3 regions of the Citrobacter sp. LST-B2 genome follow, and region 1 is predicted to be linked to each of the others. Evidence: predicted binding sites of a transcription regulator. Region 1 holds the regulator's gene; each other region holds the start of a gene.
What was found. The regulator CRP, encoded in region 1, controls carbon source genes, mostly activating them, when cyclic AMP is high. The targets are predictions, from matches to a motif close to ATGTGANNNNNNTCACAT.
Positions count from the first base shown of each region.

Region 1 (9,827 bases):
CTAATCCATGTGAGCTTGATACGATTGCTGTTAGTCATGACTGGCCTGTAAATGGAAGTAAAGCGCATTGACGGCGCCGGGAACGGGCGGATTTTAGGCTTTTTAGTGATGCATTTAAACTTTTATCGGAAATTACAGGATCTGTTACATTTTTAAAGGTGATGTAAGTCACAATAATTAATGCTTTGATGAAGTTACATATGTTTCAGGTACGTAAAATTAGGTAAAGGGATGGCCTTGTCCCTGAAGGCTCTTTAGAATCAAACCACTGGCTTTTGTTACCGCTCTCCTAAAGGAAATCTCATGCTCAAATCGACCCTGGCGGCTGTTGCAGCTGTTTTCGCCCTTTCTGCTCTCTCTCCCGCAGCGCTGGCAGCAAAAGGGGATCCGCACGTTTTGCTGACGACCTCTGCAGGTAATATTGAACTGGAACTGAATAGCCAGAAAGCGCCTGTTTCAGTGCAAAACTTTGTCGATTATGTGAACAATGGTTTCTATAACAACACCACGTTTCACCGTGTAATTCCCGGCTTTATGGTCCAGGGCGGTGGCTTCACCGAGCAGATGCAGCAGAAGAAACCTAATCCCCCGATTAAAAACGAAGCCGATAATGGCTTGCGTAACACGCGCGGCACCATCGCGATGGCGCGTACTGCTGATAAAGACAGCGCGACCAGCCAGTTCTTTATCAACGTGGCCGATAATGCCTTCCTCGATCACGGCCAGCGTGATTTCGGCTATGCCGTATTTGGTAAAGTTGTGAAAGGGATGGAGGTGGCCGATAAGATTTCCCAGGTGCCGACCCATGATGTCGGCCCTTACCAGAATGTGCCGTCAAAACCAGTGGTTATCCTCTCCGCCAAAGTTCTGCCGTAATCCTTTCCCGCGCGGGCATTGCAGGCCCGCGTTGCTTTATCTTCCCTGCGTAACCGCGTTTTGCTGCTTATACTTGTGGCAAACACGGATCAATCAGGGAGGCGTAAAGTGAAAAAACTCACCGACAGGCAAAAATCCCGGCTCTGGGAACAGCAGCGCAACGTGAATTTCCAGGCCAGCCGCCGTCTTGAGGGCGTCGAAAGTCCGTTAGTCACGCTTAATCCCGCAGAGGCGCTGGCGCGTCTGGAAGAACTCCGGAGGCACTATGAGCGATAAAATCGGCGACGACCGCGATCCGTATCTTTACCCCGGACTGAATGTGATGCGTAACCGTCTGGGGATCCACCAGGTTGCACGTCTGGAACAGGCCGCTTATGAACTGACTGCACTACGAGCGGCGACTATCGAACTGGGCCCGGCGAAGCGCGGCTTGCCTCATCTGTGCGCGATTCATCGGCAGCTTTACCAGGACGTCTTTGACTGGGCGGGTCATCTGCGTGAAGTGGATATCTATCAGGGTGATACCCGTTTCTGCCATTTCGCGTACATCGAAAAAGAGGGAAATGCCCTGATGCAGGATCTGGAAGAAGAGGGCTACCTGATGGGGCTGCCAAAAGAGAAGTTCGTCAGTCGCCTTGCACATTATTACTGTGAGATCAACGTGCTACATCCGTTTCGTCTTGGCAGCGGCATGGCGCAGCGGATTTTCTTCGAACAGCTGGCTATTCATGCGGGGTATCTTCTTCACTGGGCAGATGTGCCGGTGGCGGAGTGGCGTCGGGCGAATCAGGAAGGGGCGATGGGCGACCTTAGCGCATTGCAGGCGATATTTCGTAAAGGGGTAAGCGAAGCCGAGGAAACTGAGTAGAATAGCGCGGTTTTCCTCGACCGGAGCCGCCATGATCCTGCTTATCGATAACTACGATTCTTTCACCTGGAACCTCTACCAGTATTTTTGTGAGCTGGGCGCTGACGTGCAGGTTAAGCGCAATGATGAATTGACGCTGTCGCAGATCGATGCGCTACAGCCGCAAAAAATCGTCATTTCGCCCGGTCCCTGCACCCCGGATGATGCCGGAATTTCGCTGGAGGTGATTCGCCACTATGCCGGACGTTTGCCGATACTGGGTGTCTGCCTGGGGCATCAGGCGATGGCGCAGGCTTTTGGCGCAACGATCGTACGCGCCGAAAAAGTGATGCACGGAAAAACGTCGCCCATCCACCATACGGGACAGGGCGTGTTTCAGGGGGTAACTAACCCGCTTACCGTCACCCGCTATCACTCGCTCATCATCGACCCCACCACACTGCCAGACTGCTTTGAGGTGACCGCCTGGAGCGAAACACAGGAAATTATGGGGATTCGCCATACGATGTGGGATCTGGAAGGGGTGCAGTTCCACCCGGAGAGTATTCTCAGCGAGCAGGGACATCAATTGCTGGAAAATTTCCTCAATCGGTGATTTGTGATTGCTATCCTGTGATTTTTTATGCATATTTTGTGATTATATTTTCACATTCATTTTTGCATAACTGGATGGGCATGAGATGGCAACTGAACAAACGGCAGTAACCCGGGCAACTTTCGATGAAGTCATTCTGCCGATTTATGCACCGGCGGAATTTATTCCGGTAAAAGGCAAAGGCAGCCGGATCTGGGATCAGCAGGGCAAAGACTATGTTGATTTCGCGGGCGGAATTGCGGTGACCGCGCTGGGGCATTGCCATCCTGTACTGGTCGATGCGTTAAAAGCGCAGGGCGAAACGCTCTGGCATACCAGTAACGTCTTCACCAACGAACCCGCGCTGCGTCTGGGACGGAAAATAATCGATGCCACCTTTGCCGAGCGCGTGCTGTTTATGAACTCGGGAACAGAAGCCAACGAAACGGCGTTCAAGTTGGCGCGTCATTACGCCTGCGTGCGCCATAGCCCGTTCAAAACCAAAATCATTGCCTTTCATAACGCGTTCCACGGTCGCTCGTTGTTTACCGTCACGGTGGGCGGTCAGCCGAAGTATTCCGATGGCTTTGGGCCGAAACCGGCGGATATCATCCATGTACCGTTTAACGATCTCCATGCGGTGAAAGCGGTGATGGATGACCATACCTGCGCGGTGGTGGTTGAGCCGGTACAGGGAGAAGGTGGCGTTCTGGCCGCGACGCCGGAGTTCCTGCAAGGGCTGCGCGAGCTCTGCGACGAGCACCAGGCATTGCTGGTGTTTGATGAAGTACAAAGCGGAATGGGGCGTACCGGCGATCTGTTTGCCTATATGCACTATGGCGTGACGCCGGATATCCTCACCAGCGCGAAAGCGCTGGGCGGCGGCTTCCCGGTGAGCGCGGTATTGACGACGCAGGAAATCGCCTCGGCGTTTCATGTCGGCTCTCATGGTTCGACCTACGGCGGTAACCCGCTGGCCTGCGCGGTGGCGGAAGCCGCGTTCGACATCATCAACACGCCAGAGGTTCTGGGAGGCGTGAGTGCAAAACGCCAGAGATTCGTTCAACATCTGCAGCAGATTGATGAGCAGTACCACGTGTTCAGCGATATTCGCGGTATGGGGCTGTTGATTGGGGCCGAGCTGAAATCACAATACAAAGGGCGTGCGCGTGATTTCCTCTATGCGGCAGCCGACGCGGGTGTGATGGTGTTGAATGCCGGTCCTGATGTGATGCGCTTTGCCCCATCGCTGGTGGTGGAAGAGGCGGATATCGACGAAGGGATGCAGCGTTTTGCACAGGCTGTGGCGAAGGTTATCGGTTAACGGTGTGCCTGACGGCGCGGCGTTTATCAGGCCTGGTGCTGATAACGCGCGTATCCGGCAATCCGTGTTAACCCCGCATATCCCGTAACCGGCGGCTGAGCCAGATCCCATGGTGCGGCCGCTGACGCCATGCGACAGACGAGATAGTATGCATCGTGTTCAGGTGCCCCAGCACGCGTTGCAGATGCTGTTCCAGCGTGCTTAAGGGGCCGTGGGTGAGCGCTTCGGGCGCTTCCAGAATATTCACATCCCCCGAACTGCCCGGCCCGTCGTATTCCAGCCGCTGCTGACAGCGTTGGATGGCAATTTCGCACGATTGCAGATATCGCTGCGCCAGTTCCGGCGTCAGCATCGTATGCTCACGCGCCAGCGTGGTCATGGCATTGATATGTTCGACGATAAACTGACTGTGCGTCACCCACAGCTTCATGTCCGCCAGATAGTGCGTGTTAAAGCCTGGCTCCTGCATCGCCTGATTCAGTGAGTTAAACAGCGTGTTGTGCGCCTGATTGACGCGCATACGCTGATAAGCCAGCGGTGTGGCCTGCGGATCGTCACTCAGAATCAGACGAATAGCTTCCTGATCGGCCTCCAGCGCATCATGGGCGTTTTTACGCAACAGTCCGCTCTGCCATTGTGGCCATAACCAAACGGTGCCGCCAAACGCAATCAGGCAGCCTATCACCGTGTCGACAAATCGCGGAATGATGAACTGTTCGCCGTCCAGCGTCAGGAGTTGCAGGGTGTACACCGCCGTGACGGTAAATCCCACGGTCGCCCAGCCGTAGTTTTTGCGGATGGTCAGATAGCTGACCAGGGTGATCACCAGCATCAGCGCCAGCGTATATCCTTCAGGAATATGAAAGTGCAGTGTTACGCCTGCGATAATCAGCCCCACCAGCGTTCCCGCCGAACGGTGCAGAATACGCACGCGGGTGGCGCCGTAACCGTTTTGTGTCACAAACAGCACCGTCATCAGGATCCAGTAAGGCTTCGGCAGATGCAGCGCGGTTCCCATCAGACTGGCGATACTGAGCATGACGCTGATCCGCCCGGCGCTGCGGAGCGCCGGAGATTTCAGCGAGAGGTAGTTTTTCAACGCCGGCAGCAGCGGTAGCCGACGCTGCTTATCGGCCATCAGATCGCGGGCGTACAATGGTCGCTGGGTGCGCAGTACGCGGGCGATACGGCTGAAGTGCCAGTAACAGAACTGCCCGACGGGGTTATCCGGATGCTGATGAGCAATTTTTTCCAGCGCGCCAATCTGCTTTTGCATGGTGAACCGCGTCGGCAGCCGGTGATACAGAATGTCATCCGCCAGTACGCGCAGGCGAGCGGCGACCGTTTGCGCCGTCCAGCGTATCACCTGCTCCGCGTGACTGCGCTCGACCAGCTTTTGCACCTCTTCCGGTTGATGCAAACTGACGGAGATATGTTCCTGCAGATCCAGCGCTTCCTGAAAGGCGCGCAGCATCCGCTTATAGTCATTATTGTGATGCGCCGACAGCATGTGCATCTGCTGATAGCACTGGGTGATGAGGTCGACGGCCTTCTGCTGGCGCACCAGAAGCGGCGGCAGGGCTTTTTCCGGGTCGGTATGCTGGGTCAGCATGCTGTATTTCGCTTCGCAGTAATCCGCCAGTTCCCGGTACAGCAGGCTCAGCGACTCGCGCAGCGGCTGTTCGCGCCAGAGCCAGAACCAGAACCAGTTAAACAAGCCATACCACAGCGTGCCCAGCGCGTAGATCAGCAGCGGTTCCCAGACCGGCATATTTCCTGCCAGGCTCAGTGTGAAAATCGCCGCGATCAGCGAGGCCGGAAGCAAACGCGCGTGAAGGGAGCTCAATTCAGCGGTGACGCCGAGCGTGAGCGTCAGGCCGGTCAGGATCAGGGGTAACGGCACCGCTTGCGCCAGCAGTAGCTGCATGATCAGGCTACAGCCGGCAAACAGCGACGCACCGATAATCAGACGTTTGAAAAAGCGTTTGTGCGGAGTATCAAGCCCGGCAATGTTGCAGCAGGCGGGAACGAGAGAGAAGAGCAGGCCCAGATGTAACTGCCCGATGATCAGTCCGACGGCCACGGGCAAACAGAGCACCAGCGTTTGACGTAGTGCATAATTGATTTCTGGGTGATAAATCAGTCTGCGCCACATTGGCAAAACAAAAATGACGCGCTAGCGGGTAGCGCGTCATTTCCGATGAGATTAACGAGTGCCGTAAACGACGATCGTTTTACCGTGAGCGGAGATCAGGTTCTGATCTTCCAGCATCTTCAGAATACGACCAACGGTTTCGCGAGAGCAGCCAACGATCTGGCCAATCTCCTGGCGAGTGATTTTGATCTGCATGCCGTCCGGGTGAGTCATCGCATCAGGTTGTTTCGCCAGATTCAGCAGAGTCTGGGCGATACGACCGGTCACGTCGAGGAAGGCCAGGTTACCGACTTTCTCTGAAGTGACTTGCAGACGGCGAGCCATTTGGGAAGAGAGGCGCATCAGAATATCCGGGTTCACCTGGATCAACTGACGGAATTTCTTGTAAGAAATTTCAGCCACTTCACACGCTGTTTTCGCCCGAACCCATGCGCTACGTTCCTGGCCTTCTTCAAACAGGCCCAGTTCGCCAATAAAATCACCCTGATTCAGATAAGAAAGGATCATTTCTTTGCCTTCCTCATCCTTAATCAACACTGCCACTGAGCCCTTAACGATGTAGTACAACGTTTCTGCTTTTTCACCCTGGTGAATCAGCGTGCTCTTGGACGGGTACTTATGAATGTGGCAATGAGACAAGAACCATTCAAGTGTCGGGTCTGTTTGCGGTTTGCCAAGCACCATGCGCGATTATCCTCTGTTATAAGCTGTCTCCAGAGCCAAAAAATGCCGCTGTCTCTGGGGTTGCAAAAATGTGCTTCCCGCGTCCTGGGAAGAGGCTGTCAAAAACTCACTGCAGCCTTTAATGTGAAGTCCTCTGCATACATGCAGTACATCAATGTATTACTGTAGCATCCTGACTGTTTTAGCATAGCTTTAGCCGTGTGTCTCCTGGTGTCTCGCTTCAGCATGACGGAGGTCGCCTTCCGTTGCGAGAAATGTTATGTACGCGTAATCTGTCAGGAAAATTGACGCACTGGAGTTAAAAAATATGCAAGCGCGTGTTAAATGGGTTGAGGGGTTAACCTTCCTTGGTGAGTCGGCTTCCGGACACCAGATTTTGATGGACGGTAACTCTGGTGATAAAGCGCCGAGCCCGATGGAAATGGTGTTGATGGCAGCGGGCGGTTGCAGCGCCATTGACGTGGTTTCTATCCTGCAAAAAGGCCGTCAGGATGTGACGAACTGCGAAGTGAAACTGACGTCAGAACGTCGCGAAGAGGCGCCACGCCTGTTCACCCACATCAATCTGCACTTTATTGTCACCGGTAACGATCTGAAAGATGCCGCCGTTTCGCGTGCGGTCGACCTGTCAGCGGAGAAGTACTGCTCTGTGGCGCTGATGCTGGGAAAAGCGGTCAACATTACCCATTCATATGAAGTGATTGCGGCGTAATTTTTCCTGTCGCCGGATGGCGGCTAGCGCCTGGTCCGGCCTACAGATCCCTGATTTGTAGGCTCGATAAGCGTAGCGCCATCGCGCACTTCCCATCGTTTATTCGATCTTCTTGCCTTCCATCAGTCGCTGCACCAGCGGCAACATGATGAGTTCCATTGCCAGCCCCATTTTGCCGCCGGGTACCACCAATGTATTGATGTGGGAAATGAATGACCCCTGCAGCATCGCCAGCAACCAGGGGAAATCGATTCCTTCCAGATTACGGAAATGAATCACGACAAAGCTCTCATCCAGTGACGGAATGCCTTTGGCCGCGAATGGGTTCGAGGTGTCGACGGTGGGAACGCGCTGGAAGTTAATGTGGGTGCGGGAGAACTGCGGCGTGATGTAGTTGATATAGTCGTCCATCGAACGCACCACCGAATCCATCACCGCCTCACGAGAATGGCCTCGTTCGCTGGTGTCGCGGATAAGCTTCTGGATCCACTCCAGGTTAACGATGGGGACCACGCCGACCAGGAGATCAACATGTCTTGCGACCTCATGCTGGGGCGTGACGACGCCGCCGTGCAGGCCTTCATAGAACAATACGTCAGTGGGTTCCGGCAGGGGTTGCCACGGGGTAAACGTCCCCGGTACCTGATTCCATGGCACGGCTTCATCATAGGTATGCAGATATTTACGCGACTGGCCTTTGCCCGTCTGACCGTACTCGATAAACGTCTGCTCCAGTAGACCGAAGTCATTGGCGTCGGGGCCAAAATAGCTGATGTGGCGTCCGGCGTCGCGTGCTTTGCGGATCGCCATATCCATTTCCGGACGGGTATAGCGGTGAAAACTGTCGCCTTCCACCTCGGCTGCGCGCAGGTTGAGCTGCGCAAAAATTTTACGGAACGCGAGGCTGGTGGTGGTGGTCCCCGCGCCGCTGGATCCTGTTACCGCAATCACCGGATGTTTGGCAGACATGTTAACTCCATCAATAAATTGATTTTTTATTATAGTCGGCCGATAGCGTGCGGGTTATTCGCGAAATTGCTTGCGCGGCATGATATTGACGGTTTCGTGCAACTCAGACCACACCAGCACCGCTTCGCCACACTGTAACTGGCGTTTGACGTCGGCGACTTTTTGTTCAAGGGTACGTTCATGTTCACCATAATCGGTACCTTCGCGCAACACAAAGCTTTCGATCAGATTGTCCAGCGTCTCGGGGGAAAGGTCCTGCCAGGGGATTTGCATGATTAGACCTCCAGATACGGTGTCAGCCAGTCAGGGATGCGCGATTCCAGCCACATTTCTGGCCGACGTAGCGTCCCGCCAATAAATCCAACGTGCCCGCCATGTTCGGTTAACTGATATTCCACCTGCGGCGGTAAATCTTCTGCTTTGGGGATCACATGATGATCCATAAACGGGTCGTCTTTCGCGTGAATGATCAGCGTCGGAATGGCGATGTCGCTGAGCAAGGGCATGGCACTGCACTGACGATAGTAGTCGATAGCATCGGCGAAGCCGTGAATTTTGGCAGTGATCAGATCGTCAAACTCACGGATCCGGCGCAGGGACTTCAACTGCGCCAGGCTCACCGGCAGCGAGCCTGGATAAGCCGCCAGCTTGCGCGATGCGTTAGCTTTCAGCAGGTTGAGCAGATAGCGCTGATAAATACGGGAAAAGCCTTTATCCATATGATAGCTGCATGCTTCCAGTACAAAGGGAGCCGAGACAATGACCGCCGCATCAAGCGGGATGTTTTTCCCTTCTTTAGCCAGCAGGCATGCCAACATATTTCCGCCGAGCGAATAGCCTACGGCGGCCGTCGGCGCGTGGCCAAATTCCCGCTGCAACCAGCCTAAGAACCAGGTTCCGTCTTCGGTTTCACCGGAGTGATAAATACGGTTCAGGCGATTCGGTTCGCCGCTGCAACCGCGAAAGTGCATCACCACGCCAAGCCAGCCACGATTCTTTGCCGCTTCAATCAGGCCATGTGCGTACGGACTGTTCAGGCTGCCTTCCAGACCATGAAAGACCACCAGGCGCGGCTTGTGCTTCGCCTGATGCGGATCTTCACTCCATGCCAGATCGACAAAGTCGCCGTCGGGCAATTCCAGACGCTGCCAGTGGGCGTCGAAATTCACCTTTCGGCGGATCAAACGCGGCAACATGGTCTGTAGATGGCAGTTACTGATACCGCGCATCGGGCGAAATTCGTCACTGCTGCCATTTGGCATCTCTGGGTCGTGAAGGATTACGTGTGTCATCACCGTTACTCGCTCAGCATCTGCTCAAGCTGTTCCTGGGCGTCCAGCCAGGCCAGTTCGCACGCTTCCAGCCCGGCTTTGGCGCTGGCCTGCTGTTGCAGACATTCCGTCAGCTCGGCTTTGCGGCTCTGGTCGTAAAGTTCGCTGTCACCCAGCTTCTCTTCTGCCTGCGCCAGCTGTGCGTTCAGCTTCTCCATCTCTTTTTCCAGACGGGCGATCTCTTTACGCAGCGGCTGGGTTTGCGTCCGCAGTTCAGCTTCCCGACGCTTCTGATCTTTACGCGCTTGCGCGCTGTTGATGTTCTCTTTTGGCGTCTCGTCGGACTGGCCTTCCTGCTTCTGCACATCGCTCAGCCACTGCTGATAATCTTCCA
Region 1 covers NZ_CP192598.1:428,415-438,241, forward strand. Annotated here, with positions in the region: gene tsgA (MFS transporter TsgA) at 1-38, opposite strand, end outside; gene ppiA (peptidylprolyl isomerase A) at 304-876, shown strand; gene ACQ0PY_RS01960 (YhfG family protein) at 985-1,152, shown strand; gene ACQ0PY_RS01965 (putative adenosine monophosphate-protein transferase Fic) at 1,142-1,744, shown strand; gene pabA (aminodeoxychorismate synthase component 2) at 1,776-2,339, shown strand; gene argD (bifunctional acetylornithine/succinyldiaminopimelate transaminase) at 2,425-3,642, shown strand; gene ACQ0PY_RS01980 (YccS/YhfK family putative transporter) at 3,710-5,797, opposite strand; gene crp (cAMP-activated global transcriptional regulator CRP) at 5,849-6,481, opposite strand; gene ACQ0PY_RS01990 (OsmC family protein) at 6,789-7,193, shown strand; gene ACQ0PY_RS01995 (phosphoribulokinase) at 7,293-8,162, opposite strand; gene ACQ0PY_RS02000 (YheU family protein) at 8,217-8,435, opposite strand; gene ACQ0PY_RS02005 (hydrolase) at 8,438-9,454, opposite strand; gene ACQ0PY_RS02010 (ABC transporter ATP-binding protein) at 9,460-9,827, opposite strand, start outside.

Region 2 (9,827 bases), 1.7 Mb from region 1:
CCGTGAATCTCTGGGTGAACTGCTCGCCAGAATCAAAGTCGCGCCGAAGCGCATTATGCGTCTGGATGAAGCGACGGAGGCTGGACGCTACCTGATGATTGGCGCCGCCGAGCACGGGTTTATCGATACGACGCGCCATCTGGCACTCATTTGTGAAAGCGACCTGCTGGGCGAGCGCGTGGCGCGCCGTCGTCAGGATTCACGCCGCACGATTAACCCGGATACGCTGATCCGCAACCTGGCAGAGTTGCATCCGGGTCAACCCGTGGTGCATCTGGAGCACGGCGTTGGACGCTATGCCGGGATGACCACGCTGGAAGCGGGCGGGATCAAAGGTGAATATCTGATGCTCACCTACGCTAATGACGCCAAACTGTACGTCCCGGTCTCCTCTTTGCATCTGATCAGCCGTTACGCCGGAGGCGCAGAAGAGAACGCACCGCTGCATAAACTCGGCGGCGACGCCTGGTCACGCGCGCGACAAAAAGCGGCAGAGAAAGTGCGCGACGTGGCAGCCGAGTTGTTGGACATCTACGCCCAGCGCGCGGCAAAAGAGGGCTTCGCCTTCAAACACGATCGCGAGCAGTATCAACTGTTCTGCGACGGTTTCCCCTTTGAAACCACCCCCGACCAGGCGCAGGCGATTAACGCAGTACTTAGCGACATGTGTCAGCCGCTGGCGATGGACCGCCTGGTGTGTGGTGACGTTGGATTTGGTAAAACCGAAGTGGCGATGCGCGCCGCGTTTCTCGCGGTCGAAAACCACAAGCAGGTGGCGGTGCTGGTGCCAACCACTCTGCTCGCCCAGCAACACTTTGATAATTTCCGCGACCGTTTTGCCAACTGGCCGGTGCGCATCGAAATGCTTTCCCGCTTCCGTAGCGCCAAAGAACAGGCGCAGATCCTGGAACAGGTTGCCGAAGGGAAAATTGATATTCTGATCGGTACGCATAAACTGCTGCAAAGCGATGTGAAACTGAAAGATCTGGGGCTACTGATCGTCGATGAAGAGCACCGCTTCGGCGTGCGGCATAAAGAGCGGATCAAAGCGATGCGCGCCGATGTGGACATTCTGACGCTGACCGCCACGCCAATCCCGCGTACGCTGAACATGGCCATGAGCGGCATGCGCGATCTGTCGATTATCGCCACGCCGCCAGCGCGGCGTCTGGCGGTGAAAACGTTTGTTCGCGAGTACGATGCACTGGTGGTCCGTGAGGCAATTCTGCGTGAAGTGCTGCGCGGCGGGCAGGTCTACTATCTTTATAATGATGTCGAGAACATCCAGAAAGCCGCCGACAGGCTGGCGGAGCTGGTGCCGGAGGCGCGAATTGCCATTGGTCATGGGCAGATGCGCGAACGCGAACTGGAACGCGTGATGAACGACTTCCACCATCAGCGTTTTAACGTGCTGGTCTGTACCACCATTATCGAAACCGGGATTGATATCCCGACCGCCAACACGATTATTATCGAGCGTGCGGATCACTTCGGTCTGGCACAGTTACACCAGTTGCGCGGCCGCGTAGGACGTTCACACCATCAGGCGTATGCCTGGCTGCTGACGCCGCATCCCAAAGCGATGACCACCGACGCGCAAAAACGCCTGGAAGCGATTGCCTCGCTGGAAGACCTGGGGGCGGGCTTTGCGCTGGCGACTCACGATCTGGAGATCCGCGGCGCAGGTGAACTGCTCGGGGAAGAACAGAGCGGTTCGATGGAAACCATCGGCTTTTCGCTGTATATGGAGCTGCTGGAAAACGCCGTCGATGCCCTGAAGGCCGGACGCGAGCCATCGCTGGAAGATCTCACCAGCCAGCAAACTGAAGTCGAACTGCGTATGCCGTCGCTGCTGCCGGACGATTACATCCCGGACGTGAATACCCGCCTGTCGTTCTACAAGCGTATCGCCAGCGCGAAGAGCGAGAATGAACTGGAAGAGATCAAAGTGGAGCTGATCGACCGCTTCGGTCTGCTGCCCGATCCGGCGCGTACCCTGCTGGATATCGCCCGCTTGCGTCAACAGGCGCAGAAGCTGGGTATCCGCAAACTGGAAGGCAATGAGAAAGGCGGCACTATCGAATTCGCCGAGAAGAACCATGTTAACCCAGGCTGGCTGATTGGACTGCTGCAAAAACAGCCGCAGCACTTCCGTCTTGACGGGCCGACACGACTGAAGTTCATCCAGGATCTGACCGAGCGGAAAACGCGGATGGACTGGGTGCGTCAGTTTATGCAGCAACTGGAAGAAAACGCCGTAGCGTGATTGAGTGGTGCCGGATGGCGGTTGCGCCTTATCCGGCCTACACATCGATTCCTGGCCGTAGGCCTGATAAGCGCCGCGCTATCAGGCAAGGTTCCGCGATCTTTACAACTCTTTGCACTTCCCTTGCATTTTAAGACACGCCGCCCCGCCATAATTATTATTGGATTCTTCTGGCATAATAACCCTTTGATTTGTGATGATAATGAACAAGATGCGACTTTCCCGCTGGCTGGCCTTTTTTGCGCTCGCCGCCAGCATTACGCTTGCGCTTCCCGCACAGGCGAATACCTGGCCTCTTCCTCCGCCTGGCAGCAAACTGGTTGGGGAAAATAAGTACCACGTTGTTGAAAATAACGGAGGTTCGCTGGAAGCCATCGCGAAAAAATATAACGTCGGTTTTCTCGCGCTGTTGCAGGCGAATCCCGGCGTGGATCCCTACGTTCCCCGCGCGGGCAGCGTGCTGACCATCCCCTTGCAGACGCTGCTACCGGATGCTCCGCGTGAAGGCATTGTTATCAATCTGGCTGAACTGCGTCTCTACTACTACCATCCGGGGAAAAATTCGGTCACCGTCTACCCTATCGGCATTGGCCAGTTGGGCGGTGATACCCTGACTCCAACGATGGTCACGACCGTCTCCGACAAGCGCGCCAACCCAACCTGGACGCCGACGGCGAATATCCGTGCCCGCTATAAAGCGCAAGGAATTATCCTTCCGGCGGTGGTGCCTGCCGGACCGGATAACCCGATGGGACACCATGCCATTCGCTTAGCGGCGTATGGTGGCGTCTATCTGCTGCATGGCACCAACGCTGATTTCGGTATCGGCATGCGCGTCAGTTCTGGCTGTATCCGCCTGCGTGATGGCGATATTGAGACCCTGTTCAGACAGGTTACACCGGGCACCAAAGTGAATATCATCAATACCCCGATCAAAGCCTCGGTTGAGCCGGACGGGACGCGGCTGGTCGAAGTCCACCAGCCGCTGTCGAAAAATATAGATGATGACCCGCAGGTTCTGCCTATCGTATTGAACAGCACTCTGCAATCGTTTAAAGATTCCGCACAGACGGACGCGGCGGTGATGCAGCATGTGATGGACGTTCGCTCCGGGATGCCGGTCGATGTCCGACGCCATCGCGAGGTGGATCAGCAGTCGATGTAACGATTCCGGACATGAAAAAGCCCCGCTGAAATACAATCAGCGGGGCTTTTTTTATCACGTTATTTTGCAGCAGCAGGCATCAATGAGGGTTAATGCTTATTTATAAATTACCGCGGTACCGTGCAGGTTGTTTGGACCCGTCACAGAAGTAATGCGGAATGATTTCGCCCCCATGGCATCCGCTTTCTGCGCCAGTTCGTCCTGCAATGAACTCAGGTTAGTCCCTGCATTTGCAGAGATGGTGCCGACTTTTTGCTGACCGGCAGGCGTGGACTGAACTTCTACAGCCGCGAAGCTTGCGAATGACAGTGAACTCAGAACAGCAGCAGCGATGAGGGTTTTTACGTTTTTCATAATAGTGACCTTTTGCAGATGATTGGGCGTCGTAAGCATTTACTTAACGATCGATAGATAAATGATAGATGTGATCCAGGTCACACGTCAACTCATTTTTTATAACGATCGTTATATAAAAACAAAAGCACTTATCTTTCATACAACTAAGCAGAAAAACTTTTTCTCACGAATGCGCTGGAGCCTGTGCGGGTTTATTTTTATAATGGTTGCTCACTAAGCCCATTAAGGTACAACGGCATCATGACAACTGAATCGACAGGTTGTGTTAAAAAAAGCCGTGGCCGACCAAAAGTGTTCGACAGGGAAGCCGCGCTTGATAAGGCCATGACACTCTTCTGGCAGCACGGTTATGAAGCAACATCGCTTTCTGACCTTGTTGAAGCGACGGGTGCGAAAGCGCCAACGCTGTATGCGGAATTCACCAATAAAGAGGGTCTGTTCCGCGCGGTGCTGGACAGATACATCGCCCGCTTCGCGGCAAAACATGAAGCGCAGTTATTCTGCGAAGAGAAAAGCGTTGAAGCGGCACTGGAGGATTACTTCACCGCAGTGGCAACCTGTTTCACCAGCAAAGACACCCCCGCTGGCTGCTTTATGATTAATACCTCCGCGACGCTTGCCGCCGCGTCACGCGATATTGCGCATACGGTGAAATCACGTCACGCCATGCAGGAACAAACCCTGACGCAATTTCTTCGTCAACGGCAGGAACGCGGCGAGATCCCGGTGCACTGCAATGTGCAATATCTTGCCGAGTATCTGAGCTGCATTTTGCAGGGGATGTCCATCAGCGCCCGGGAAGGCGCCAGTTTCGACAAGCTGCAGCAAATCACCCACACTACCCTACGCCTGTGGCCTGAACTGCTGAAGACCTGATCGCTTTGTTGACCGGGAAACGTCATTTCCCGGTCCTTCCACACCATGATTCCCGCATAATAACTAATGTTATCACTGAGTTAGGTTCACTTTTTTGTAAAAAAACATTGATAATAACAATTATTATCAGCAATATTCGCATTTGATTTTGTATCTGTTTCACAATGTAACAGCCGGCTACGACCGGTGAAAACCTTCACCTGCACAGATATTTTCAGAAAGGAATGCGAATGAATAAGCGTCTTTGGGTTCTCAACCCTGTCCTGTTAGCCTTGACTCTGCCCGCTGCGGCGGCGCAAACAGAAGAAGAAAACCTCATCGTCAGCGCTAACCGTAGCCAGAAAACCGTCGCCGAGATGGCACAGACCACCTGGGTCATTGAAGGCCAGGAGATTGAACAACAGGTTCAGGGCGGCAAAGAGTTCAAAGACGTGCTGGCGCAACTGATTCCGGGCATCGATGTCAGCAGCCAGGGACGTACCAACTACGGAATGAACATGCGTGGTCGTGCGATTGTCGTGCTGATCGACGGCGTACGCCTGAATTCTTCACGTACCGACAGTCGTCAGCTGGATTCTATCGATCCCTTTAACATCGCCCACATTGAGGTCATTTCAGGCGCAACCTCGCTATATGGCGGCGGCAGTACCGGCGGCTTAATCAACGTTGTGACCAAAAAAGGCCAGCCGGACCGCCAGGTTGACCTTGAACTGGGCAGCAAATCGGGTTTTAACAACAGCAACGATCACGACGAGCGCGTTGCCGCCGCGGTCAGCGGTGGAACGGATCGCGCGTCTGGTCGACTGTCCGTAGCCTATCAGCGCTTTGGCGGCTGGTACGACGGTAACGGTGATGCCCTGATGCTCGACAACACGCAAACCGGCCTGCAGCACTCCGATCGTCTGGACGTAATGGGGACCGGCACCCTCGATATCGATGACAACCGCCAGATACAGTTGGTCACCCAGTACTATAAGAGTCAGGGCGATGAAGATTACGGGTTATACCTGGGCGAAAACATGTCCGCCGTTACCGGTAGCGGCACCGCCAGCACACGCAGCGGACTGAGTTCAGACCGTATTCCGGGGACGGAGCGCCATCTGATCAGCCTGCAATACTCTGACGCTGACTTCTTCGGCCAGAATCTGGTCAGCCAAATCTATTACCGCGACGAGTCGCTAAAGTTCTACCCCTTCCCGACGCTCAGCAAAGGTCAAGTGACCAGCTTCTCGGCGTCGCAGCAGGATACCGACCAGTTCGGAGCCAAAATCACTCTCAACAGTCAGTTGATGGACAACTGGGAGCTGACGTGGGGCGTCGATGCGGATCATGAAACCTTCGACTCCAACCAGAAGTTCTTCGATCTGGCCTGGTCTGTGCCGTCAGGCGGGATGGACAATCGCACGGCCTACACGACCGGACGTTATCCCGGATACAGCATCACCAACTTCGCTCCGTTCCTGCAAAGCAGTTACGACATTAACGACATCTTCACTCTGAGCGGTGGTGTGCGCTATCAATGGACAGAAAACCGCGTTGATGATTTCGTGGGTTACGCGCAGCAACAGGGGATTGCCAACGGTTTAGCAAGTTCTGCCGATGTCATCCCTGGCGGCAAAACCGATTACGACAACTTCTTGTTCAATGCCGGGCTGTTGGCGCATCTCACCGAACGCCAGCAGACTTGGTTTAACTTCTCCCAGGGCGTTGAGCTACCGGATCCCGGGAAATACTACGGCAACGGCACTTACCAGTTGGTGGGCGATCATTACCAGCTCCAGCGCAGCGTGAACGTGGCGGATTCGCGTCTCGAAGGGATCAAGGTCAATTCGTATGAGCTGGGCTGGCGTTATACCGGCGATAATCTGCGTACCCAGCTGGCGGCGTACTATTCGACGTCCGATAAGTCGATTGTGATTAACCGTAGCGATATGACGATCCGCGTGGAACCTGACGATCGCCGGATTTACGGCGTGGAAGGCGCGGCGGATTACTTCATCCCTGACACTGACTGGAGTCTCGGTGCGAACTTTAACGTCCTGAAATCTGAAGTGAAAAAGAACGGGAAATGGGAAAAATGGGACGTAACGCTCGCGTCGCCGTCCAAAGCCACCGCCTGGGTCGGCTGGGCGCCCGAGCCGTGGTCGCTGCGGGTTCAGACCCAACAGTCGTTTGATCTCACCGATGCCAGCGGCAACAAGCTGGATGGCTATAACACCGTGGACTTTATTGGCAGCTATCAACTCCCGCTGGGCAAACTGACCTTCAGCATTGAAAACCTGCTGGATGAAGATTACACCACCCTGTGGGGACAGCGCGCGCCATTGCTGTACAGCCCAACCTATGGCAGTCCATCGCTGTACGAATATAAGGGCCGGGGTCGCACCTTTGGTCTGAACTACGCCTTAACTTTCTGATAAAAAAAGCCCCTCAGCCTGAGCGAATGAGGGGCTAACTTACAGAGTACCGCTTTTTTACGCGTTGTTATTCAGAATCAGCTGGCCGTTATTATCCAGCGGGATCTGTGTGCCGGGATCTTTATCCATGCGAATCTTGCCCTGCTGGTCGCCAATCTTATAGGTGACATCGTAACCGAGCATTTTTTCCGACTTGTCATAGACGGTTTTGCAGCGCTGCTGCGTGGACGTATAGGTGTCGTTTTCCTGCATCGAGCCCTGGATCTGGTTACCGGCGTAACCGCCCCCCAACGCCCCGACCACCGTTGCCACATCCTTACCTCGTCCGCCGCCGAACTGATGACCAATCACGCCACCGGCAACCGCGCCCAGCACTGAACCGGTAATGCGGTTCTCATCCTGGACAGGCTTGCGATGCGTCACCGTCACGTTGCGACACTCCTGCCGCGGCGTCTTAATCGTCTCTTTGATAGGTGTTGCAGAAACCACCTGAGCATACTGTGGGCCACGATCAAACACGTTAAGACTGGCAACCGCCGCCACACCCAGCGCAGCAGCTACGCCAATCCCTATACCCGCCAACATCGATTTATTCACGGGAGATCCTCCTTCTTTGCTATTGGTTACAATTTTGCAACCAATGCAATAAGAAGCCCATCAGACTGCGGATGAAAATATCGTTGGTCGTCGTTAAAACAGGATGATTCAGAGAACTCTGAAGGAAGAGGCAGAACGGAGAAGGCACTCAGCACCGCCCACGGGCGATGCTGAGTCAGGCGGGATTAATGCAGTTTCAGACGCGGGCGGATCACACGGTTAATGCTGCCCACCAGCATCATCAGACCGGTTTTAAAATAGCCGTGCAGTGCGATCTGGTGCATACGGTACAGTGAGATGTAGACGAAACGAGCAATACGCCCTTCCACCATCATCGACCCTTTGGTCAGATTGCCCATCAGACTGCCGACGGTCGAGAAGTTGGAGAGCGACACCAGCGAGCCGTGGTCTTTGTACTGATATGCTTTCAGCGGCTTACCGTTCATCTGCGCCAGAATATTGTTCATCGCACAGGTCGCCATCTGATGCGCAGCCTGAGCACGTGGCGGCACAAAGCCCCCTTCCGGACGCGCACAGGAAGCACAGTCGCCAATCGCGTAAACATCAGGATCGCGGGTGGTTTGCAGCGTCGGTTCGACCACCAGTTGGTTAATCCGGTTGGTCTCCAGACCGCCAATCTCTTTCATAAAGTCCGGCGCTTTGATGCCCGCCGCCCAGACCATCAGATCGGCTTCAATATATTCACCGTCTTTAGTGTGCAGGCCGCCCGCATCCGCGCTGGTCACCATCGTCTGGGTCAGTACGCGAACGCCGAGTTTCGTTAATTCGTTATGCGCCGCCGAAGAAATACGCGGTGGCAGTGCAGGCAGAATACGTTCACCGGCTTCCACCAGCGTCACGTTCAGCGCGTCGTTGGTCAGTCCTTTGTAGCCGTAGCTGTGCAGCTGTTTCACTGCGTTATGCAGTTCCGCCGACAGTTCTACGCCCGTCGCGCCGCCACCGACAATCGCAATATTCACCTTACCGTTCGCGCCCAGATTGGCGGAATACTTCAGGAACAGGTTCAGCATTTCCTGGTGGAAACGACGCGCCTGATGCGGGTTATCAAGGAAGATACAGTGTTCTTTCACGCCCGGCGTGTTGAAGTCGTTGGAGGTGCTACCCAGCGCCATCACCAGCGTGTCATAGGCAATTTTGCGTTCAGGCACCAGCAGCTCACCTTTCTCATCGCGCAGTTCTGCGATAGTGATGGTTTTCGCTTCGCGATCGATGTTCATCACCGAGCCCAACTGGAACTGGAAGCCATGGTTACGGGCATGCGCCAGATAGCTCAGCGCGTCCACGCCTTCATCCAGCGAACCGGTCGCCACTTCGTGCAGCAAGGGTTTCCACAGGTGGCTGTGGTTTCTGTCAACCAGCGTAATTTTCGCTTTTTTCTTGCGACCCAGCTTGTGTCCCAACTGCGTCGCCATTTCCAGCCCGCCAGCTCCCCCGCCGACAATCACGATCTTTTTCAATGGTGTAGTCAACGTGACCCCCTTAAAATGATTAACCAATTGTTAATTAAACGTTATAAACATAGCCTTTAATTAACAACAAGTTACGACAATGAAAATGTCCTTCGAGAGTGAGAATAACACATGCGGTGCATTGGTCATACCAAAATTGATGTGTATCAAGTTTTGCTGCTGAAAAGATAGACAACGCCAGAAAAACAGGCAAAAAAAACCAGCCCGAAGGCTGGCTTGATTCGACAATTCTGACAGACAAGGGGTCAACCCAGGGTCTTAAACGCTTTGATGCGCTGCAAGTGCGGCGAAATATTCTTAAACTTATGTGTCTGCTCTTCATCCCACACGATCTCATAGAAATGGTGTAGCTCTTCTGACGACCGTTGGCTGTTCAGGGCTTCGTCATGACGCGAGAGAATAACCAGGCAACGATCGCGATTCTTCTCGCGGAAGTTGGTCACGCACTTAGTGGCGATATCGGCATACTCTTCCGGACGATCGATCTTGCCTTCCATGTTCTCATACGGGAACAGGTTCGGATTAAACACCACCTGGCGAACATCGCAGAGAAAACCAATGCGTTCTGCCCAGTAGCCGCCGAGGCCAACGCCGCAAATCAACGGTCGCTCATCAACATTAAGCTGCAACATTTTGTCCACTTCTTTCAGCAGATGCTG
Region 2 covers NZ_CP192598.1:2,128,939-2,138,765, reverse strand. Annotated here, with positions in the region: gene mfd (transcription-repair coupling factor) at 1-2,266, shown strand, start outside; gene ldtC (L,D-transpeptidase LdtC) at 2,466-3,431, shown strand; gene bhsA (multiple stress resistance protein BhsA) at 3,528-3,785, opposite strand; gene comR (TetR family copper-responsive transcriptional repressor ComR) at 4,029-4,664, shown strand; gene ACQ0PY_RS10190 (TonB-dependent siderophore receptor) at 4,895-7,081, shown strand; gene ACQ0PY_RS10185 (glycine zipper 2TM domain-containing protein) at 7,139-7,678, opposite strand; gene ndh (NADH-quinone dehydrogenase) at 7,864-9,168, opposite strand; gene ycfP (alpha/beta hydrolase YcfP) at 9,414-9,827, opposite strand, start outside.
Region 2: bhsA (multiple stress resistance protein BhsA) is a predicted target of CRP. The motif match lies at 3,854-3,871, and genes of this name have one in related genera.

Region 3 (9,827 bases), 650 kb from region 1:
CGGGCAGGCAGCCAGTAAAATCGCCTGATAGTGCGCCTGTTCAGCCACTACTTTCGTACCCTCACCGCACCGGATCACCTGCGTTTTTTGCACCTGCGGCTCCAGCAGTCGCGCAAAGGGAATATCCAGCGCCACACAAAGCGACCAGAGGGTTTCCAGGCTAGGATTACCGTTCCCCGCCTCCAGTTGGGAAAGCGTCGACTTGGCGATCCCCGCCCGTCGGGCGATTTCTGCCAGCGACAGACCCGTCCGCTGACGCTCGCGAACCAGACTTTTGGCGATCACGCTGATGGGTTGTGTCATACCCGACTCCATGTTTTTTATATCGAACGAATCGTTCATCTTGTCAAACACTGATGTTGCGTTCATTATAATGGAAATTCGTTCGATATGGCTAAATCATGGCGCACTTCTTCTCCTGTCTGAAGGCAGACACGATAAAAGCAATCTTTCTGGTCTGCCTGGCGGTAGGCGTGGTTGGGATGTCCTACGGTTCACTGGCGATGGCTTATGGCTTCCCGGTGTGGGTGCCGTTTGTACTCTCTATTTGTGTGCTGGCAGGAGCGTCCGAATTTATGTTTATCGGCATTGTCGCCAGCGGCGGTAATCCGTTAGCCGCTGCCGCAGCCGGTTTACTGGTTAACGCCCGCCATGTTCCGTTTGGCGTGACGGTACGGGATCTGGTCGGCACCCGCGCGGCGAGTTTTTTCGGCTGCCATATTATGAACGATGAAAGCGTCGTGTTCGGCCTGTCGCAGAAAACCCCAGAGCAGCGCAAAGCCGCCTACTGGCTATGTGGCCTCGGCGTTGCCATTCTGTGGCCGCTGGGGACCCTACTGGGCACCGTGGTGGGTCAATTGCTGCCAGCCCCGGAAACCATCGGGCTGGACGCCGTGTTCCCGGCTATCCTGCTGGCTCTCGTCGTCCCGGCGTTTAAAAACCGTACCACTCTGATTCGGGGCCTGAGCGGAGCCGCCGTGTCGCTCGCCGCCGTGCCTTTCGCGCCGGTCGGGCTGCCAGTTCTGCTCTCCCTGCTGGGCTTACTGACGAGGAAAAAGTAATGGGTAACATGACGCTGTTTATCGTCGGTATCGCCATTTTATCGGCAGGCACCTATTTAATGCGCCTCGGCGGCGCCAGACTGGGCAGTCGCCTGGCGCTCTCTGAACGCGCTCAGGCACTGTTATCCGATGCCGCCACGGTACTGCTGTTTTCCGTCGCCCTGGCCACCACCTTTTATGAAGGCGAGCATTTTGCTGGCATGGCACGCGTTCTCGGCGTGGCGTTCGCGGTCTTTCTCGCCTGGCGTAAGATGCCATTGATTGTGGTGATCGTCGCCGCCGCCGTGGTGACCGCGCTGCTGCGAATGGTAGGGATACACTAAAAAAGCGCCCGCGGGCGCCCTTGAAGGGGTAACGACACTCTACCGTTCAGGTTTTGTCTATTTGTTCGTCTATCCAGGCGATAACGGATTCAATATCCAGCGTTTGCTGTTGATCTACCGTAAACACCGGCCCGAGCCGCATCGGTTCGGCGCATTCTGCCAGTTGCGCCAGTTCGGGTAGATACTCCTCACCGGGATGACCCGGTTTGCGATCCTGTAAGCGGGTGGCATAGCGCGTCACGGCCAGCTCAGGCGTGATCTGATTCCACACTTCCAACACCTTCTCAACGCCCGCCTGCTGCAAGAGTTGTTGCAACCTCTCGCGAGGCTGAAAGCCAAACCAGGCATCAACCAGCCAGACAACGTTCGCCGGAGCGTGGCCGATAATAGACCAGATCACCTCATAGGCCGCACAGCCCAACTGCCGGTTGAAAGGTCGGTCGATATCCGTAAAGCGCGCCATAAACGGCTCTTTGATCCCATCAATCGTCAGCAATGGCAGACTGAAGGTCCCGGAGAGCTGATGAGTAATGGTACTTTTACCTGAAGCGGGGATCCCGTTAATCAGAATCACTGTTTTACAGTCCGGCGAGAGGTGTCGTTTCATAGCAACGCGACCACCTCTTCCTGGGAACGTGCCGCCCGCAACTTCGCCATGCGTTCATCGTTATCGAGTAAGGCGACAATGGCGCGGATGCCCTCTTCAATATGCGCATTACTGTCCTGTGCACCAAACATAATGACAATGTCGGCGGCTTCACTGTCGGCAAACTGAATGGGCTTATCCAACAGCACCATGCTAAAACAGTTGCGCTTCACCCCACATTCTGGACGGGCATGGGGGATCGCAACCCCTTCATCAAATACATAATACGCCCCATGACTGAGGGTGTTGTCGATAACTGCCTGACCGTATTCCGCTGAAATATACCCTTTTGCGACCAACGGTCTGGCCGCCAGTTGAATCACCTTCTGCCAGTCGTTTTCCGCGACGCCAACCTGAATGGCATCGGCCTCGATCAGTAATTCTTTTATCGTCATGACGACTCCCTAAGCGCTTAATAAACCCGACGCTAAATATTCCGGCGAATAACATTACGCAACTCATCTATACGCACAAAAAGCGAATCAATATCCTGCCGGTGCGTCTGGCTTTTGGCATAGACCGACAGCGCCCGGTTATAGATCAGCATTAATGCTTTCTGTATTTCACCATTACCCGGGTTGCCCTGCAGTTCACCTTCCAGCCTGGCGATTTCTCCTGCCAGAACACGGGACTGTTCATCATAATCTTCCGGCGGGCGTGTTTCTTTTTTCCATAACGATTTCAAAGATTCAAACATAGCGATCCCCCGCCCTGATGGACAACAGGGCAACAAAACATCATTTATTAATAACGGAGTTATTTAAATAACGCGATCTTTTCCATTAATACCTGGGTGACGGCATTATTTGCCGGAATTAAAAACTTACGTACGCTGTCATTCACTTTGCCTTTCTCAAAGGTATTTTTACACTGGTCGACCCACTGTACGTTCATTTCCGTGCCGACATTCACTTTATTAATGCCTTCAGTGACGGCCAGGCGCATATCGTCATCACTCACCCCCGTTCCCCCGTGTAATACCAGTGGAACACCGGTCGCGGCGCTGATCTCTTGCAGCCGCTGATGTTGAATCTGTGCCTTGCCGGTATACAGGCCGTGTACCGTCCCCACCGACACCGCCAGCATGTCGACTCGCGTTTCCTCAACGAAGCGTTTGGCATCTTCTACCGTCGTAAAGCAGATATCCTCTGCCGCCACTGCTTTACCATCCTCTGAGCCACCAATAGCCCCAAGCTCGCCTTCCACCGTAATATTGCGCGGTCTGGCCATCTCCACCACGATGCGGGTATTACCGATATTCTCTTCCAGTTCCAGGTGCGAGCCGTCATACATGACCGAGGAAAATCCGGCATTCATCGCCGTCTCAATGGCGCTGATATCAGAGCAGTGATCCAGATGCAGACAGGTCGGGACATTCTCGCTCTCTGCCAGCGAACGCACCGCATCAACCAGCAGGCGATAACCCAGATATTCTGCCGTCCCGGTTGAAATCTGAATCATTAACGGGCTATTCGTTTTTTGCGCCGCTTTAAAAAACGCAGGCAGCATTTCAATACAGTGCAGGTTAAAGGATCCAATCGCTTTGAAATTTCTTTCCTGGCCGATTTTTAGGATCTCGTTGAAATTATACAGACTCATGAACATTTTCCCCTTTTGGCTTAGCGGATTTACCGTTTACGAACCATGCCAGTGCGGCAACAAAAACAATGAACAACGCGACAAACAGCCAGTTATTCTGGAAGGCGTGGCCTAAAACGAGGCCGGAACTGATGACGTCAGAATCGCTGAACGTGACGCCGGTGAAACCGTAGGTTTCCAGCATCGGCACCAGAATCGCAGGCAGGAAGGTGATGAACAGCCCGTGAACTACGCCGCCGATCATCGCGCCACGACGGCCGCCCAGCGCGTTGCCAAAGACGCCCGCGGTCCCCCCGGCGAAAAAGTTAGTTAGCAGACCCGGCAGGATCATCGCCAGACCAAACATCGGGAACACCAGCATACCGATGATGGAACCGACAGTGGTCGCCAGGAACCCAACAATCACCGCGTTGGGGGCATAAGGGAACAGAACCGGGCAATCCAGCGCGGGCTTTGCATCCGGAACGATACGCATAGCGATACCGCGAAATGCCGGAACCAGTTCGTTGAGCAGTAAGCGCACGCCGCTGTAGAGCACGAAGACACCGGCCACAAACTGAATGGACTGCATGAAGGCATACATCAGATAGTTCACGCCGCCGGAGAACTGGGCGATATATTCCGGACCCGCCGCCAGCGCCGGAATGAGGTACATCGGCACCATCACTACCGCCATGGCGAGATAGGTATCCTGTAAGAACTTGAAATTATCGGGTAATTCAAGGTCTTCCGTGGAGCGAGATCCTTTGCCCACCACTTTAGCCACCGCCGCCTGCACGAGATAGCCAATAGTACAAAAGTGCCCCAGCGCTACATCATCCGAGCCGGTGATGCGCCTGACCACCGGTTGCGCCAGCGCAGGCATCAGCACCGCCATCACGCCGCCAAAAACCCCGCCGGTCAGAATCAACGGCAGTCCGGTGAGCCCCGATTTATAGCCAATGACCGCGCCAATGGTCGCCATCCACAACAACGCTTGTCCGGTCAGGAAGATGTATTTCAGCGGTGTCAGACGCGCGATGATGATATTGACGGCAAAAATCACCATCAGGGTTAACGCCACTTCTGAGCCCAACTCACGGTTAGCTAACCCGGCGATGGCAGCCACATCGGTAATGTAGCCCTTCATACCAAATCCCTGAGTAAAAATATCGTTCAGGAAGGTCAGTGTGGCGACAATAATATTGATCCCGGCCATCATGATTAAAAAACCGAGCAGCGTTTTAAACGTCCCCTCTGCGGTTTTTCCCGGTGATTTCTTTTGTAGGATCAGTCCGAGCATCGCGATAAAGGCGATTAATATCGACGCCTGACCGAGCAAATCTTTAACGATGAATTCAACGAAGCTATTCATAATGAGCTACCTTCAGATTCCGCTCTTTTAAAAACGCGACGATTTTGGCTTCAATTTCGTCTTTGTCCGTGAGCTTATTCAGAACCACGACCCGTTTAATTTCTTCTTCACTGGCATCAGCCGTTAAGATGTCAGCAAAGGTTTTTTGCGTCAGGATCATGTCAGATTTAAACGCCCCTGCTTCAGATACCGTGGTATGTTCGATATGCGCAGGAATTTCCAGTTTCTTTAAAACCGCTTTCGCCGTCATTTCAATAGCAAAACTTGAACCGAGGCCGCAGCCACATACGCAAAGAATTTTCAGCATGTAAGGTCTCCTCAAATAATATTGAGTTGTTTGGCAAGTTTGTAATGATGTCCTTCTGTATCGACCAGACGTTTTTTCATACTTACGAGATCAATCGGAATAGGTTTATTGCTTTGATTTATAATAATCGCTTTATTTTTCATCCCTGACTGGATGCATCGAACCACTTCGCTCGCCATGATGGTGCCCTGATAAATTTCTTCACAGGTCGGATCGCCATTACGTAAACCGTAACCAACAATCGTTTTACGAATGCGCTCGCCAATACGTGGTTCGAGCTGTTTTATCATGGTGTCAATCGCCCCCTGAAAACCGGGAGAATATTCTCTGGTGTAGCCTTCTGAACACAGAATAATCACGCTATTCTGGACGGTCAGTTTTTGACTTACCCGTTCCGCTAAGGCATCAAGCGACATCTGGCATTCCGGAATCAGGGCGATATCCGCATTGCATTTAATTGCGGATTGCAGCGTTAATTCACCACAATACCCCCCCAATAATTCCACCATAAACACACGACCAGGTAGCGCTCTGCCCGTATTTCGTAAACGAGAAACCTCCTTAATAATCTGTTCACAGGCGGTCGAAAAACCAATCGTATAATGACTGCCATAAACATCATTATCGATAGTCATCCCCACGCCAAAACAATTAATATCAAATTCGCTCAGGGTATTGAGAAACTGTAAACTGCCGTCACCGCCCGCCATAATTAACACATCAATGTGCAGCGACTTGAGTTTTCTGGCGATCGTTTCATATTCGCTACGCTGCAACTTACGGGTCGTTCTTCCCGAGGTAATGAGAGGTATTGCCGCGATAGAAAAATCGACCAAATCGCGCCATGCCACGTCATGATGATTTTTCTCCAGCAAGCCGGGAATACCACCATTAAATAAGGTAATTTTTGCATCCGCGAGTCGGGCAATCTGGAATATGAAATTATTTATTCCAGACACATCGCCCCCACTAATGACAATACCAATTTTCATTGCGTTTCCTCCGAAGCACCCGTGGAAACATTTTTCCCTGACTTCAAGTCCGCTATTTGCAATGAAGATCACATTATGCTGATAAATTCAGAGGCGAGTAATATTGACAGACTGATTGCATGGTCAATTTTTGTGATACCAATCACATATAAAAGTGAAATTTATCAAAGCGTGATTTTTTAATTCCGTTAATTATCATTTAGTTAATTGAAGCCCCCCTCATCCTTTTTACGCACCCCTATTCTGTACGTTATATCGAGTTTATAAAAAGAGAGAAATGTGAGAAATATCGCATTTTTTTGCGTCCGGGAGGTTTATCAGCGCATTATTTCTTTCTGCGTCGCGTTGCAAAATGTGGCCTTGTGCACAAAGCCTGTTGATGCTTAGCCCACATTATGTCACTCCGCTCAGACATATTGCCGCTCATCTCAATACGAAAGCATCGTTAAAATCGTAGAAAAGAGGTTTTAACGGAGTCTCTCTATGTCAGTGCTTACGGTACGTTGTATTGACCTGAATATTCAGGGCAACAGCACTTATTCCATTCTGAAACAACTCGCGGAAATGGCGTTTAGGAATGGCGCGATCACCGATCGCCAGTTGTTTTTACAAACGCTGCTGATGCGGGAAAAACTGCATTCTACCGGATTCGGATCAGGTATCGCTGTGCCCCATGGCAAAAGCGCCTGCGTAGAACACCCCTTTGTACTGTTTGCCCGTAAAACTCACGGAGTGGACTGGCAGTCCAGCGATGGCGAAGCCGTTAACTGTTGGATCTGCCTCGGCATACCGCAAACCGGCGAAGACGATCAGGTCAAAATCATCGGCACCCTGTGTCGCAAACTTATCCATCAGGATTTCATCAATCAACTGAAGCAAGGTGACGCCACTCGGGTACTGACTTTGCTCAATCAGACCTTAACTTCATAAGGAAGCGGCTATGGAGTCATCCTTACGTTTAGTAGCAATCACCAACTGTCCTGCCGGCATCGCCCACACTTATATGGTGGCCGAAGCGCTTGAGCAAAAAGCACGCTCGCTCGGTCATACGATTAAAATCGAAACCCAGGGGGCAAGTGGTGTAGAAAACCGCCTGACGCAGGATGACATTGCCGCCGCCGATTACGTGATTTTAGCCACCGGGCGTGGCTTAAGTGGTGACGATCGGGCGCGATTTGCCGGGAAAAAAGTCTATGAGATCGCCATTTCCCAGGCGCTAAAAAATATCGACCAGATTTTCACACAGTTGCCTTCTCATTCGCAGATGTTTACCGCAGATAGTAGCGTTAAACTCGGTAAACAGGATGTCCAGCAAGGCAGTGTAATGAGCCACCTGATGGCGGGGGTTTCCGCTGCGCTCCCGTTTGTGATCGGTGGCGGTATCCTGGTCGCCATCGCGAATATGCTGGTGCAGTTCGGCTTGCCGTATACCGATATGTCGAAGGGTGCGCCGTCATTTACCTGGATTATCGAATCCATCGGCTATCTGGGCTTCACCTTTATGATCCCCATTATGGGGGCGTATATCGCGTGGTCGATTGCCGACAAACCCGCATTTGCCCCGGCGTTTCTGGTCTGCTATCTGGCTAACGACAAAGGATTGCTCGGCACCCAGTCTGGTGCTGGTTTTCTCGGCGCGGTGGTACTGGGTTTGGCAATCGGCTATTTCGTGCTGTGGTTTCGCAAAGTCCGTCTCGGCAAAGCGCTCCAGCCGTTGCTTGGCTCGATGCTAATCCCATTCGCCACTTTGCTGGTGTTTGGCGTGCTGACGTATTACGTTATTGGTCCGGTGATGTCGGATCTGATGAGCGGCCTGCTGCACTTCCTGAACACGATCCCCCCGTCCATGAAAATGGGCGCCGCCTTCCTCGTTGGCGCGATGCTGGCATTTGATATGGGTGGGCCCATCAACAAAACCGCATGGTTTTTCTGCTTCTCACTGCTGGAAAAACATATCTATGACTGGTACGCCATCGTCGGCGTAGTGGCGCTAATGCCTCCCGTCGCGGTAGGCATTGCCACGTATCTGACACCCAAACTGTTTACCTCACAGGAGAAGGCCGCCGCGAGCAGCGCGATTGTGGTCGGCGCCACTGTCGCCACCGAACCCGCAATTCCTTATGCCCTGGCCGCACCGCTGCCAATGATTACCGCCAATACACTCTCCGGTGGTATTACCGGAATGCTGGTGATCGCTTTCGGAATCAAACGCCTCGCGCCGGGATTAGGTATTTTTGATCCGCTGATTGGCCTGATGTCGCCGGTAGGCTCCTTTTACCTGGTGCTGGCTATTGGCCTCGCACTGAACATTGCGTTGATTATCATCCTGAAAGGGCTGTGGCTGAGACGCAAGACCGCGCAACAGGAACATGAACATGAACATTAAGTTACTTCAGCAATTATGCGAAGCCAGCGCGGTCAGTGGCGATGAACAAGAAGTGCGTGCAATTCTCATCAATGAGCTGGAATCCTGCGTGGATGAAATGACGTTTGACGGCCTCGGCAGTTTTGTTGCTCGTAAAGGTCATTGTGGGCCAAAGGTGGCAGTCGTCGGTCATATGGATGAAGTCGGCTTTATGGTCACACATATCGACGATAGCGGTTTTCTGCGTTTTACGACAATTGGGAGTTGGTGGAGTCAGTCGATGCTGAACCACCGGGTCACTATTTGTACACGCAAGAGATTTAAAATCCCTGGTGTTATCGGTTCCGTTGCACCGCATGCCCTCACCGAAAAACAGAAACAGCAACCACTGACATTTGACGAAATGTTCATTGATATTGGCGCAAGCAGCCGCGAAGAGGTAGAAAGGCGCGGTATTGCGATCGGTGACTTCATTAGCCCAGAGGCGAACTTTGCCTGCTGGGGCGACGACAAAATCGTCGGCAAAGCACTGGATAATCGTGTCGGCTGCGCCCTGATGGCAGAACTTTTGCAGTCCGTCGATAATCCGAATATCACCCTCTATGGCGTGGGCAGTGTGGAGGAAGAGGTGGGGCTGCGCGGCGCGCAAACCTCAGCAGAACACATCAGGCCCGACGTGGTTATCGTCCTGGATACTGCTGTTGCTGGTGATGTCCCTGGAATCGACAACACCAAATACCCATTGAAACTGGGTGAAGGTCCAGGGCTCATGCTGTTTGATAAACGTTATTTCCCAAATCAACAGCTGGTCGCTGCATTAAGGACGAGTGCAGAAAACAGTGGCGCCCCTTTACAGTTCTGTACCATGAAAACCGGAGCAACAGACGGTGGACGCTACAATGTGATGGGTGGCGGGCGCCCCGTCGCAGCACTCTGTTTGCCCACCCGCTATCTGCATGCCAATAGCGGCATGATTTCTGCAAAAGATTATGATGCATTGTTTACGTTAGTCCGTGAGCTGCTGACTTCATTGACGGCAGAGCAGATCAAAACTTTCACCGACTTTCGCCGGGTGATCTGATGCTCAGTGAACGCCAGTTAACGCTTGTCGACCTTCTTGAACAACGGCCTAACTCACTCAGCGAGCTGGCGCGGCAAACTGGCGTTTCAGGTAGAACAA
Region 3 covers NZ_CP192598.1:4,877,252-4,887,078, forward strand. Annotated here, with positions in the region: partial or broken gene ACQ0PY_RS23455 (helix-turn-helix domain-containing protein) at 1-303, opposite strand, end outside; gene ACQ0PY_RS23460 (AzlC family ABC transporter permease) at 402-1,061, shown strand; gene ACQ0PY_RS23465 (AzlD domain-containing protein) at 1,061-1,384, shown strand; gene ACQ0PY_RS23470 (P-loop nucleotide/nucleoside kinase family protein) at 1,431-1,991, opposite strand; gene ACQ0PY_RS23475 (PTS sugar transporter subunit IIA) at 1,988-2,425, opposite strand; gene ACQ0PY_RS23480 (hypothetical protein) at 2,458-2,727, opposite strand; gene ACQ0PY_RS23485 (class II fructose-bisphosphate aldolase) at 2,787-3,629, opposite strand; gene ACQ0PY_RS23490 (PTS sugar transporter subunit IIC) at 3,616-4,983, opposite strand; gene ACQ0PY_RS23495 (PTS sugar transporter subunit IIB) at 4,976-5,290, opposite strand; gene ACQ0PY_RS23500 (6-phosphofructokinase) at 5,302-6,282, opposite strand; gene ACQ0PY_RS23505 (PTS fructose transporter subunit IIA) at 6,766-7,212, shown strand; gene ACQ0PY_RS23510 (PTS fructose-like transporter subunit IIBC) at 7,223-8,668, shown strand; gene ACQ0PY_RS23515 (aminopeptidase) at 8,658-9,728, shown strand; gene ACQ0PY_RS23520 (putative frv operon regulatory protein) at 9,728-9,827, shown strand, end outside.
Region 3: ACQ0PY_RS23500 (6-phosphofructokinase) is a predicted target of CRP. The motif match lies at 6,560-6,577, and genes of this name have one in related genera.